Regions from separate parts of the Brevibacillus sp. B_LB10_24 genome, predicted to be linked through region 2. Evidence: riboswitches for the same ligand, from Rfam matches in the RefSeq annotation. Region 2 holds a riboswitch; each other region holds the start of a gene.
The links. Region 2 has a riboswitch for cobalamin ahead of ACI7RC_RS10290 (FecCD family ABC transporter permease). Riboswitches for the same ligand answer to the same signal wherever they lie in the genome.
Positions count from the first base shown of each region.

Region 1 (4,181 bases), on a different contig from region 2:
AGAATCCCGTGTATTTGCAGGTAAAGGAGCTGTTTCAAAGCCGTACGCAGGCAGAGTGGTCGCAGTTTTCCCACAAAGTGGATTGCTGCCTGACTCCCGTGCTGGAAATCGGCGAAGTCATACAGCATCCTCACGTGCAGGCAAAAGTCTTGGCGTTTGTACGGCACACACAGCGATGGGGGGATTTGATTCAGACGGATACCTCTGCGGGCGGCTATGATCCGGGGCGGAGCACGTCCGGCATGGCTTTTGCACCGCCGCCCGCAGCAGGTGAACATACCGAAGAAGTTTTTCGATCTGTCTTGTCTGTCGCCTCGGAACAGATGACAGACTGGAAAAGGCGCGGCATGATCTGAACCAGCGAATGGAGGGGGTACAATGGAGAGTCAATCTGTTTTGCTTGAGCGAAAAGGCGGGGTAGCGGTAATCACGTTCAACCGCCCCGACAACCGAAACGCCCTGTCGCGGGCATTGGTAGACGAATTTCGCGCCTCCCTGGAGGAAGTGCGGACGGACGCCCGGATTCGCAGCCTGATTGTGACGGGGAGCGGCCCGGCTTTTTGCGCCGGCGGCGACATCAAGGGATTTCCCGGCCAGGGCGCAAGCCAAGGCAGCAGTCCGAGCGGGGCGGAGGCAAGGCGGTATATGCAGGAGGCGCATCGGCTGCTGCTCGATCTCGTCTCCTTGGAAAAGCCCGTCATTGCAGCGGTCAACGGCTATGCAGTCGGAGCCGGTTTTAACCTGGCCCTGGCCTGTGATTTGCTGATCGCCTCGGAAAATGCTTCATTTGGACAAGTTTTTGCTAAAATAGGATTGGTGCCGGATTACGGTGGAATTTTCTTCCTGCCAAGATTGGTAGGGCTGCAACGGGCCAAGGAGCTGATGTTCTCCGGCCGGATGATTACTGCCCGGGAGGCACAGGCGTACGGGATTGTGCTGGAAGTGACGACGGCAGATGCGCTCTTGCCGAGAGCCGAAGAAATGGCGGCTTCCCTGGCGCAGGGTCCCAGTGCCGCCATCGGGATGGCCAAGTCCATCTTGAACCGCAGCAGCGAGATGACGTTGGAACAGGTTCTGCAAGCTGAAGCGATGGCACAGGGACTGGCCTTCACTACGCAAGATTATCTGGAGGGAGTCCGGGCCTTTCGGGAAAAGCGGCCGCCGGCATTTACCGGAGAGCAGGAGCGAAGAGACGAAGAATGAGGTGAGGCAAGGATGAGCGATAACCAACCAATTGATCTAGGAAATGATGTGTTTCTCATTGACGGGTTTGATCTCGGCCTGGCTGGCAGGACCGGAACCTATGTCCTCCGGGAACCGGAGCTGACGATTATCGAGACGAGTGCCAGCCCGTCGGTTCCTTACATCTTGAAGGGGCTGCTTGAACTGGGGCTGCGGCCGGAAGAGATCAGATACATTATCGTGACGCATATACACCTGGACCACGCCGGGGGAGTGGGACTGCTGCTGCAGGAGTGCCCGGACGCTCAGGTGATTGTCCACCCGAAGGGAGCACGCCACCTCGCCAACCCGGAGCGGCTGATCCAGGGAGCCAGAGCGGTGTACAAGGAGAAATTCGACAGTCTGTTCGATCCGATCCTTCCGGTAGCGGAGGATCGGATCGTGGTGAAAGCAGACCGCGAATCGCTGAAGATCGGTCCAAACCGGACGCTCGAGTTTTTCGATACGCCGGGACACGCCAATCATCACTTTTCCATCTATGATCCGAAGAGCAACGGCATGTTTACCGGCGACACCTTTGGCATACGTTACCATCAGGTGGAAGACGCAGGTTGTACCTTGTATCTGCCTTCTACATCGCCTAACCAGTTTTTGCCGGAAGCGATGGAACGCTCGATCGATCTGATCAAAGACCTGCAGGTAGACCGCATCTACTTTGGCCACTACGGAATGACGACAGATGTCGATGACGCTTATCGTCAGATGAAGATTTGGCTGCCCATCTTCGTAGAGACAGCGAAGCAGCTTTCCGCACAAGGAAAGGGAGAGGGCGAAATAGCCTCTGCGCTGCTCTCTCGCGTGCGGGATCACCTGACCGGCCGCAGCGTCCCGCAAGACCATCCGGTTTACCAGGTGCTGCAGATCGATTTGGAAGTGTGCGCCATGGGTTTAGCCGATTACCTGTCAAAACAAGTGAAATAGACGGCGGATCGCCGTGAAGGTCGGCTGCGTCCGCTGCCAGCCGGCATAGACAAGTGGGTGCCGGAGTGATATAGTTACTTGTACAATCGCATATCGGAGGAAACAGGTGCTGAACGCTAAATTTTTAGCTTCGGCTTAATTGGGAAGTTCGGTTAAAAGCCGACACGGACCCGCCACTGTGGTGAGCACCGATGGCACACGCATCGGTAAGCTTTTGCTAGCATGTCACTGGTACTGCCGGGAAGACGGCAAAAGCTCGACTCTAAGTCAGGAGACCTGCCTGTTTCAGCGACACTGATGACCTACGCGGATTTAGGCTGGTGTTAGAGATCGGGCACGACCCTTGCAACGCTTGGAAATAGGTATGCGGCCAAGCATCTGATCAGGCAATGGCGAATGTTCAGCAAAGCATTTCTAACACGATTAGAAATGCTTTTTCTTGTTGGAAGAGGAGAAAGGGAGAGAAAATCATGCGCAAGATTATGCAAGCAAACGTTTTATGGTTCATCTGTTTGATGCTCAGCCTGACCTTGTTCGGCTGCTCAGCACCCGCAAACCAGTCACCGGCACCCGGCACTGACACTGCCCCGCAAGCTGTGCCGGAAACAACAGCGCCGGAATCGGAAACAACCTATCCGCTTTCATTGACCGATGGGACGAATACGTCTATCACCCTGGAACAGGAGCCCAAGCGGGTGATCACACTGGCTCCCAGCGAGACAGAGATCCTGTTTGCGATCGGGGCCGGGGACAAGGTGGTAGGTGTCGACCAATACAGCGATTACCCGGAAGAAGCGAAAAGCAAGGAGAAGGTGGGCGATATGAATACCAATGTCGAAGCAGTCATCGCCTTGCAGCCCGATCTGGTTGTCGCTTCCGCCAGCATGAATCAGAAGGCGATCGAGCAGCTGCGCTCTTATGACATCAAGGTCTACGCTTCCAGCCCGAAAACGGTTGACCAAGTGATCGAAAAAATAGAAACCGTCGGGAAAATCATGAATTTGCAGCAAAACGCCAAGCACGTGGCGGAAAAAATGCGGGCGGACAAGCAGAGCGTGGTCGATGCCGTGAAGGACGTGCCGAAAAAGAAAGTGTATCTCGAGTACAACCCTGGCTGGACGGTGGGGAAAGGCGAATTTTTGGATGAACTGATCTCGTTAGCCGGCGGGATCAACGTCGGCGGGGACAAGAGCGGTTGGTACGAGATCGATCCCGAGCACATCATTCAGGCCAATCCTGAAATCATCCTGTATCCGGAGGGGGAAGGAGCCGGCGATGTGATTCTGGACGGCATCAAAAAGCGTCCCGGTTGGGGACAGATCGACGCCGTGAAGAACAATCGCATGTTCTCTTTTGAGCAATCACCGGTCGTCCGCGTCGGTCCGCGTTTGACCGATGGGCTGAAAGAAATCGCCAAGGCGATCCATCCTGACCTGGTGAAATAAAATGAAGAGAAAACTTCTCCTGTACGGCGGAGGGGCCCTCGTGCTGCTGCTGCTCTCCGCCAGTATCAGCCTCTCGGTCGGCACGGCGAGCGTGCCGCTGGTGCAGGTTTGGAAAATCCTCCTGCATCAACTCCCGTTGGCGGATCAGTGGATCCAGCCCACCTGGACGACAGCGGAAGAGATGATCATTACACAGGTGAGGCTGTCGCGCGTCGTCCTGGCGATCCTGGTCGGCGCTTCGCTCGCCTTGGCGGGCTGCGGATTTCAAGGCGTGCTGCGCAATCCGCTGGCTGACCCTTACACGCTTGGCGTTGCTTCCGGGGCATCCGTAGGAGCGGCGTTCCTCATCCTGTTCGGGCTGCAGGCCATCCTCGGCCAGTGGACGGTTCCGATCGCCGCGTTTGTGACCGGTTCGGTGACGCTGTTCGTCGTTTTTTCACTGGCGAGCTCGCAAGGAAAGATGAGGGTGGAGACGCTGATCCTGTCCGGGGTCGTGCTGCAGGCATTTCTCGGATCGCTCGTCTCCTTCATGGTTTCGCTGTCAAACAACGTGGTCAATGAGATTTTGTTTTG
Region 1 is NZ_JBJQOQ010000005.1:95,108-99,288, reverse strand. It holds gene ACI7RC_RS07175 (CaiB/BaiF CoA transferase family protein) at 1-356, shown strand, start outside; gene ACI7RC_RS07170 (enoyl-CoA hydratase/isomerase family protein) at 379-1,203, shown strand; gene ACI7RC_RS07165 (MBL fold metallo-hydrolase) at 1,216-2,163, shown strand; cobalamin riboswitch at 2,251-2,461, shown strand; gene ACI7RC_RS07160 (ABC transporter substrate-binding protein) at 2,634-3,608, shown strand; gene ACI7RC_RS07155 (FecCD family ABC transporter permease) at 3,610-4,181, shown strand, end outside.
Region 1: linked by a shared signal. The riboswitch ahead of ACI7RC_RS07160 (ABC transporter substrate-binding protein) and the one ahead of ACI7RC_RS10290 (FecCD family ABC transporter permease) in region 2 are both predicted to bind cobalamin.

Region 2 (4,181 bases):
AGCACCCGCTGCTTTTCACCTCCGGACAAACTCATAAAGCTGCGCTCCGCGTACTCCAGCATGCCGACGCGCTGCAGGGCCATGTCCACAATCTCTTCATCCAATGAGGTATCCGGCTCGAACAAGCGTTTATGCGGAGTCCGCCCCATCAGCACCATTTCCCATACCGAAAAATCAAACATCTGCGTCGTCTCCTGACTGACGACTGCCATCCGCTGTGCAATGCAGCGCGAAGCCAATCGGCTTAGCTCCTGGTTATCCAAACTGACCATTCCGGCATCCGGCTCCAGGATTCGGCAGATCATTTTCAACAGCGTGGATTTTCCGCTCCCGTTCGGCCCGATGATGCCGACAAATTGCCCCGAGGCGGCATGCAGGGATATATCCTGGACAATAGGCGTTTGCATCAGCGAAAACGAAGCGTGTTCCACTGTCACGTTCATTTGCTTCCCCCTCCGAAGGTATATGTACTCCGGCGCAGCAGCCAGATAAAAAACGGCCCGCCGCACAGTGCGGTAACCACACCGATCGGCACTTCCTGGGGGGCCAATACCAGGCGGGCGAGAACATCTGCCCAAATAGCGGTAATCGCCCCCAGCCCGGCGCATACCGGGAGGACCCGCCGATGGTCAGAGCCGACCAAAAACCGGGCAATATGCGGCATCATCATGCCGATAAACCCGATGCAGCCGCTCACGGCGACGATGACCCCGGTAAGCAGCGAAACGACGAGAATAAGCGTTTTTCGAAACGCATCCATGTTGATGCCAAGTGTTTTCGCCGTTTCGTCGCCCATCAAGACGGCATTCAAGGCGCGGTATTGAAACAGCAAAAACGCGGTACCGGCCAGCACAGCCAAACCGGGGATCGTCAAGTACTCCCACTTGGCGCCAGAGAAACTGCCCATCATCCAAAACATCGCGTCCCGGATGCCCTGTTCTTTCGGAGCCAGCATGATAATAAAGTTGGTTACGGCAGATAAAACCATTGAGACGGCAATGCCTGCCAAGAGCAGTCGAGAAGTATTGATGCTTCCCCGTACCTGGGCGACCAAGTAAACGGCGATCATAGAAACGAGAGCACCGAAAAAGGCACCGAAAGTCAACGCGTACTGCCCGAAATACGGAAGTACCCCGAAGATGATAACCAATGTGGCGGCAGCAGACGAACCGGAAGAGACGCCGAGGATGTACGGGTCGGCGAGCGAATTGCGCAGCAGGGATTGCATGACCGCCCCGGCCACGCCAAGCCCTGCTCCCACCACAGCCCCAAGCAGCACACGGGGGAAGCGGATATCCCAAATGATGTGCTCCTGCGCCTTCGTCCAATCCCGTTCGATTGCTTGTCCAATCCCGGGCAGATGGGACAGGGGGATTTTCCACACCGTCTCAGGGGCAATCTTGATCGGGCCGAGCATGACGGCCAGCGTCACGGATAGCAAAAACATCCCGAACAGCAGCCACAGGACGCCCCTTAGCCCCATCCGGCCGTTTACAAGGGCCGGGCGGGCATTTCCGCTTGCCCGTACGATTCCTTTTGAAGATAGCTGGGGTATCAGGTTTCTCAATTTTTTGCTCCTTTCTGCAATTCTCGCTTGCCTACATACGAAAAAACCCCATCTCGGCAGATGGGGTTACGGGTCCGGATCTTATGAGAAAAACAACAAACTGCGGCAAACAATCGTTGCTTCTTTCCGTACACCTCTCCTTTCCGCGAAGGCATTGCTGGTGTGAGCATGCTAGGTAGGTCTCCTGGCTCCCGGATCGTCGCGCTCTTTCGCCTTCCCCGACGTTGTGGCATCGAGTGGCCTGTATGAAAAGAGAACTCCCCGGATACAGTGGCGGGACCGCTCGGGACTTTCACCCGATTCCCTGTTACCCCTTGTTCCCACAAGGGCACCTGGCTGCATCCTATGAAATTGTAGGTTGGTGCCTGCATTCCTTTTATCTTACCCTAAAGTTTGGAAGATTGCTACCTGTGCGTCCAGCAATAGGCAGTCGGAAATTAGGAATATGCAAATCCTTCCAAATGTTTTACTATAAGGGTATGGGAAATGTTGGAATTCAGATGTCAACGGATGCAAGGATTCGCAGAACCTTCCGAGGGGGGATTGACTTGATGGGGAGCAAATACGTCACGGTCCTTTTGGCTTCTGTCCTTTCCGTTTCCATCATCGGGATTCAGTCTAAGGAGCCTGTCTTTGTCTTTATCTACGGCGCTGTGGTGGCAAGCGTATTCATGATTGTTTCTTTGCCCGTCTCATTAGTGGCTGACCTGTTAGCTATGAATATAAGGTATCTCGGCCCTGTTTATTCGGGAATGCTGCAGATTCTGCTTACATTTGTGGTGCTCTCACCCTTTATCATTGCCTTTACGCTGGCCTTCACGTCTCACCCTGCGGACAATTTTCTAGATTTCCTTCACTATACGCAGCCATTCTGGCGGCTGATCGCGATTAATTCCTCCATGTTCTGGATTTCCGATCTGCTGGTCAAGTTGATGTTCAAGAAATTCCTTCGTCCCGCCGACTGATTCCATTTCTACTCCCCCCGTATTAGGGCAGCCTGCTTCCAATCTTAGAAAATATGATGCGGCCACGGTAAACCGAAGGTTGTCCCGAGACCGCATAAGAATCTACTTACTTGCTAAGTTCTACAATATAACCCAAAAACTTGAAGACTTCATCCGAAGTGGGAGGTGAATCTGTTAACAGCGAATCCAAAAAATCTGCTATATACCGCGCATCTTTATAACTTAGTTTATCAAAATTATCTTTTTCAGCGAAACGTTTAAGACGACTGGCTATCCCATATACGTCTCCATTTTTGCATAGCGCCGCGGAAGCTTCGCATAGGGAAGCATAGGCATCAAAATAATGCAACCCTTCAACCCAACTATAATCATACGTAAATTGCCTGAATTCGCCTGCAACATGAGCTGTGTACATGTTAACGTAACTTTCTATTTTTCTTTCAATGTGCCATAGTTTTGTGTAGGTATTATATATGAAAAGATAATCAAAGAAAATATGAAAAAGATCAATATCGCAACTCCCGCGATGTTTTTCCGTTCCTCCCTATCCGCTACACCTTGAATGTTTCCACGCGCTGCTGCAATTCCTCCGCCAGTTTGGACAGCGCGCCGGCAGACGCAGTGATTTCCTCCATGGAGGCCAGCTGTTCCTGTGTGGCTGCCGAGATGCTCTGGCTGCCTGATGCCGAACCCTCGGCAAGCTGCAGCACGCGCTCAAACGTCTGCACCACTTTTTCCGTTCCTGCCGCCATCTGTTTGGACGCAGCGGATACTTCTTCAATCTGGTTCGTCACTTCCAGGACAGAAGCTTGAATCTGGGCAAAGGATTTCCCCGCCTGATGGACCGCGCCCATCCCGTTCTCCACTTCCTGCCGGCCTCTCTGCATCGATTGGGCGGCCGCCCCGGTTTCAAGCTGAATGGCGCTGATCAAGTCAGCGATTTGCTGAGCCGATGCCGTCGATTGTTCCGCCAGCTTGCGAACCTCGTCGGCCACCACCGAGAACCCGCGTCCGTGTTCGCCTGCTCTCGCCGCCTCGATCGCTGCGTTTAAAGCCAAGAGATTGGTCTGAGCGGAGATGCTGGTGATCACTTCGATGATTTGTCCGATTTCCGTTGAGCGCCCCTGCAGCCCTTCGATAACCCGGGTCAAGTCGCTCATCGTCCGATTGATCGTTTCCATTTGCTCCACCGCCGTCCGGATGGCTTGGTCTCCGTCTGCAGCCTTTCGGGAAGCTTCGGCAGCGACGCCAGATACGTGACCGGCGCTCGCCGCGATATGCTGTGCGCTTGTTGACATCTCCTGGATCTCTTTTGCGCTTCCTTCCACTTCCTGGACCTGCTGATCGGAGCCGGCAGCCATTTCCTGTATCGTCAAAGTGATTTGCCCGGCGGCTTTGCTCGTCTGGTCGGAACTGGCCATCAGCTGCTCCGCAGAAGCAGCCACCTGCTGGGCATTTAACGCTACCTGCCTGATCAGCACGCGGAGATTTTCCTTCATCTGCTGGAAGGAGCGGGCCAAATCACCGATTTCATCCCGGCTTTTGATCCGGATGTCGCCGCCTGAAAAATCTCCCTCGGCGATTTTGCCGGCCGCGAGACTCAGAACCCCAATCGATCTGGACACCCTCCGCGAGAAGACGATCCCGAT
Region 2 is NZ_JBJQOQ010000008.1:155,562-159,742, reverse strand. It holds gene ACI7RC_RS10295 (ABC transporter ATP-binding protein) at 1-443, opposite strand, end outside; gene ACI7RC_RS10290 (FecCD family ABC transporter permease) at 440-1,483, opposite strand; cobalamin riboswitch at 1,725-1,918, opposite strand; gene ACI7RC_RS10285 (hypothetical protein) at 2,116-2,532, shown strand; gene ACI7RC_RS10280 (hypothetical protein) at 2,639-2,947, opposite strand; gene ACI7RC_RS10275 (methyl-accepting chemotaxis protein) at 3,084-4,181, opposite strand, start outside.

Region 3 (4,181 bases), on a different contig from region 2:
GGCAAGTCCCGAGGAGATGTACTGTTCGGCCCAGTAGAGTGCGGCAAAGGGAATCAGGGTCATGCATACGCCCAGGTAGATCAGATCCAACATGTTCCTGCGGGTAAACCGGAGAGATGATTTCTTCAGGTACAGGAACGCGATGATCAGGACTCCTGCTGTACCGAAACGGATGGCAGCAAACAGAAAGGGAGAAAATCCGGCATCAATGCCTGCTTTGATGGCATAAAAGGTTGTTCCGTAAATCAAACACATAAGCAGATAGCTATAAATCATTTTATCCATATCCCCTTTTCCAACCCGGAGTGTTATAATCTTTAGAAAAAACATACAGCAGTGATATACATAACAGTCAACAGTGATACATAACACTTCCGGAAGAGGGGAGAACGCATGCAGATCAACCTTACGCGCCAGTCCGGAGTCCCCCTGGTCAGGCAAATCTATCAGGAAATCTCCGAGCGCATTCGTTTCGGATCGTTAGAGGAAGGGACTCCTTTGCCCTCCATTCGCAGCTTGTCCAGACAGTGTGATGTCAGCTTTATGACTGTCGTTGAGGCGTATCGGCTGCTGGAAGAAGCAGGGCTGATCGAACGGATCCAAGGCAGAGGTACATTTGTTGGAAAGGCGAAGAACGAGGTTGGGGACACTGGGCAACCCAATAAGGTTTCCTGTTATGAGTGGCAGCATGCTGTTGCGGATTACCTGCCGCGGGCTCAGGTTTGGCAGAGTATGCAGGCAGAGCCTGAAAACGGTTTTTCTTTTTCGATTACCTCGCTTCATCCCGAACTGGTTCCGCTGGCAGAGTTGACATCAGCCGTCCAGAATGCGCTCCGTGATGATCCAACAGTCTTGTTCAAGTACGGACCAGTGCAGGGGGATGGTTTGTTTCGCAAGGCATATGCCGAATACGCCAAGAACTTCCGCCTCAACTTACACCCGGAAGAACTGATCGTCACCAACGGGGCCCAGCAGGGGATTGACCAGGTGGCCCGCAGCTTTATCGGGCCTGGTGACGTCGTTGTGACAGAAGTGCCTACCTATAGCGCTGCCATCGACGTGTTTCGAGCGAGAGGAGCGACCGTTCTGTCTGTTCCGGTCGATGAGGAGGGGATGCGGGTCGACCTGTTGGCTTCCCTTTGCGACCAGTATCCGCCAAAATTGATCTACACGATGCCCACGTACCAGAATCCGACCGGAGCCCTCATGAGCCAGCGTCGGCGTACCCAGCTGCTCGATCTTGCGCAGAGCTATCGCAGCATCATTTTGGAGGACGATCTCTGGAGTGAAATCTACTTTGGCAAAGCCCCGCCACCGCCGATAAAAAGCATGGATGAGCACGGGCATGTCATCTATTTGAAAAGCTTTAGCAAAATACTGGCCCCTGGATGCCGAGTGGCTGTTCTTGCCGCCAACGGCAGATTCCTCAACCGTTTGATGGTTGCGAAGGCAGCGGCAGACTGGGGGAGTCCGCTTCTGACACAGCGGGCGATCCTCTCCTTTATGCAGTCTTTCTCTATGGAAAAACACGTGAAGCAGTTGCGGCAACGTCTGCTCGGCAGGAGAGATCTCGCCCTGTCCGTCTTAGAGCAGCACGCTCCGGCAGGAGTGCGCTGGACCGTGCCGCAAGGTGGATGCAATATCTGGATCACACTTCCTCCCTGGCTGCGTGCCGAAGAACTGGTCGTTCCGGCGTCTCGCGAAAAGATCAACTTTCTCCCCGGGTGGGTCTGTTACCCGGGTGAACCGGAGTTTCACCATCTGAGAATCTGTTTTTCCAGCATGAGTGAGGATGAGCTGAGACAGGGGATGCTCGGATTATGCAGGATCTTTCAGGAATCGATCGAGGCGCCATTGGAGAAACCTCCAGTCGTCTGACCCTCAGCCATCAAATAAAAAGAGATTGACAACAGGTGGAAACTATTACTATCATGAATATAATTTCTATCGAAAAAATGCATATGGAACGTTCAAGGTGTTGACCGATTCTTCTGCTTGAATCGGCAACTTAATAGGGAAGTCCGGTGAAAGTCCGGCACGGTCCCGCCACTGTAACAGGGAGCATAACGCTTACACAACCCACTGTTCTTGAAGAATGGGAAGGGCGCGTTTATGCGATGAACTGGAGTCAGGAGACCTGCCTTGAAATCGACATCGTCAAACTCACGAGGATGAGGGAGGTGTACATAGTTTGAACAGCCGTCTAGGGTTAGCCGGGCGACTTGTCAGGTGATGGAGCATCTTCGGAGTATTCTCTGAAGGTGCTTTTTTGATTGGGGAAAAACAGAGTCTCAAGAGGGAGTATATTCATGAAACGGAAATTATTCGTTCCAATGGGAATTGTCGCGCTGGTGCTGTATTTGTCATTTAACACGCCGCAGACTGCACATGCCATGCATATCATGGAGGGTTTTTTGCCGGTTGGCTGGGCTGTCTTTTGGTGGGTCTTGTTTATTCCGTTTTTTCTCTTGGGCCTGCGGGAGATTCAGCGTACGACGAAGGCGAATCCCGAAACAAAGCTGCTGCTCGGACTGGTCGGGGCGTTTGCATTCGTGCTGTCCGCCTTAAAGCTGCCATCTGTGACCGGGAGCAGCTCGCATCCGACCGGAACCGGCCTGGGGGCTGTGTTGTTTGGCCCGCTGACGATGGGGGTATTGGGCAGCCTCGTCCTGCTGTTTCAGGCGCTGCTGCTTGCTCACGGCGGATTGACGACGCTCGGGGCCAATGCCATTTCGATGGCGATCGTAGGGCCATTTGTCGCATACGGCGTGTATCGGCTGCTGTCACGCGGCGGCAAGCGGCAAAAACTGGCTGTCTTTGCCGCAGCGGCACTGGCTGACTTGTCGACGTACCTGGTCACGTCGCTGCAGCTTGCACTGGCGTTTCCCGCAGAATCAGGTGGAATTCTCGCTTCCTTTGTAAAGTTTGCCGGGATTTTTGCCCTGACACAGGTGCCGCTCGCCATTAGCGAAGGGCTGCTGACCGTCCTGGTGTGGAATTGGCTGCATACCTACAATCGGACTGAGTTGGAACAACTTCTGGCCGCAAAGCGAGGTGTGTAAAGGATGGGCAAATCGAATCGCTACCTTACCATCGCGATTTTGGTCGCGGTGATCTTGTTGGCAGTCCTCCCGCTGGCATTTATTCACGGGTCGGAGTTTGGCGGGTCAGACGATGCGGCTGAAGAGGCGGTTGGGGAACTTGCACCCGATTACGAGCCGTGGTTTGAGCCGATTTTTGAGCCGCCGGGTTCGGAGACGGAGAGTTTGTTGTTCGCTCTGCAGGCGGCGATCGGCGCAGGTGTAGTCGGTTACGCCTTCGGTTTCTTCCGGGGCCGGTCGGCAAAAAAAGGACAGGCGCATGAAGATTCCGTTTGATTCGTACGCCTATACGAATCGGCTGCGGCAGCTTCCGCCAGATCAGAAGCTGCTGTTCGCCGCCTCCCTGCTGGCGATCGCGCTGTTCGCTCACTGGCAGGTGCATTTGCTTATTTTTGCCTGGTCGAGTCTCTGGATCGTGAGGTATGCGGGGATTCCCTGGCGAACTTATTTGCGGCTGCTGCTGCTCCCAATCGCCTTCATGCTGATGAGCTTGCCGCCGCTTTGCCTGGAAGCTGCCAGCGGCGAAGGTGCTGGCAGCGCAGTGGCAAATGCCGTGGCTGCCATACCGGTGGCAGGCAGTTATGTGTACCTGAGCCCGAGCGGCCTACTGCGGGCGTTTACGGTCCTGACCCGGGCGCTTGCGTCCGTTGCCTGTCTGTATTTTCTCCTCTTTACCGTGCCGCTAGGGCAGCTCTTGCAGGTGCTGAGAAGGCTAGGGATGCCCGTGGTCCTGGTCGAGCTGTTGTCGATTATGTACCGCTTCGTCTTTGTCTTGCTGGAGGTGGCTGGACAGCTTTGGGTGGCACAGCAGGCAAGAGGAGGGCACAGCGGCTTTCGCCAAACGCTAAAAGATGTGGCAAAACTGGCAGTTACCCTGTTTGGCCGGACGTGGCAGCGGTACCGGCAGTTGTTGGTCGGTTTGACGGCCAGAGGGTTTTCGGGCGAGATCCGGGTGGTATCGACTGCCCGTTTTGTGCGATCAAAACGATATCTGTCCGAAGCGGTTCTGGGATGTCTCACACTGATCGCTTTGGAGTGGTTGACGAGGAGGTGAAGCCTTGGATTGGCTGATAGAATTTC
Region 3 is NZ_JBJQOQ010000022.1:36,879-41,059, forward strand. It holds gene ACI7RC_RS18530 (DMT family transporter) at 1-276, opposite strand, end outside; gene pdxR (MocR-like pyridoxine biosynthesis transcription factor PdxR) at 394-1,878, shown strand; cobalamin riboswitch at 1,957-2,159, shown strand; gene ACI7RC_RS18540 (energy-coupling factor ABC transporter permease) at 2,310-3,062, shown strand; gene ACI7RC_RS18545 (energy-coupling factor ABC transporter substrate-binding protein) at 3,066-3,377, shown strand; gene cbiQ (cobalt ECF transporter T component CbiQ) at 3,361-4,155, shown strand; gene ACI7RC_RS18555 (energy-coupling factor ABC transporter ATP-binding protein) at 4,160-4,181, shown strand, end outside.
Region 3: linked by a shared signal. The riboswitch ahead of ACI7RC_RS18540 (energy-coupling factor ABC transporter permease) and the one ahead of ACI7RC_RS10290 (FecCD family ABC transporter permease) in region 2 are both predicted to bind cobalamin.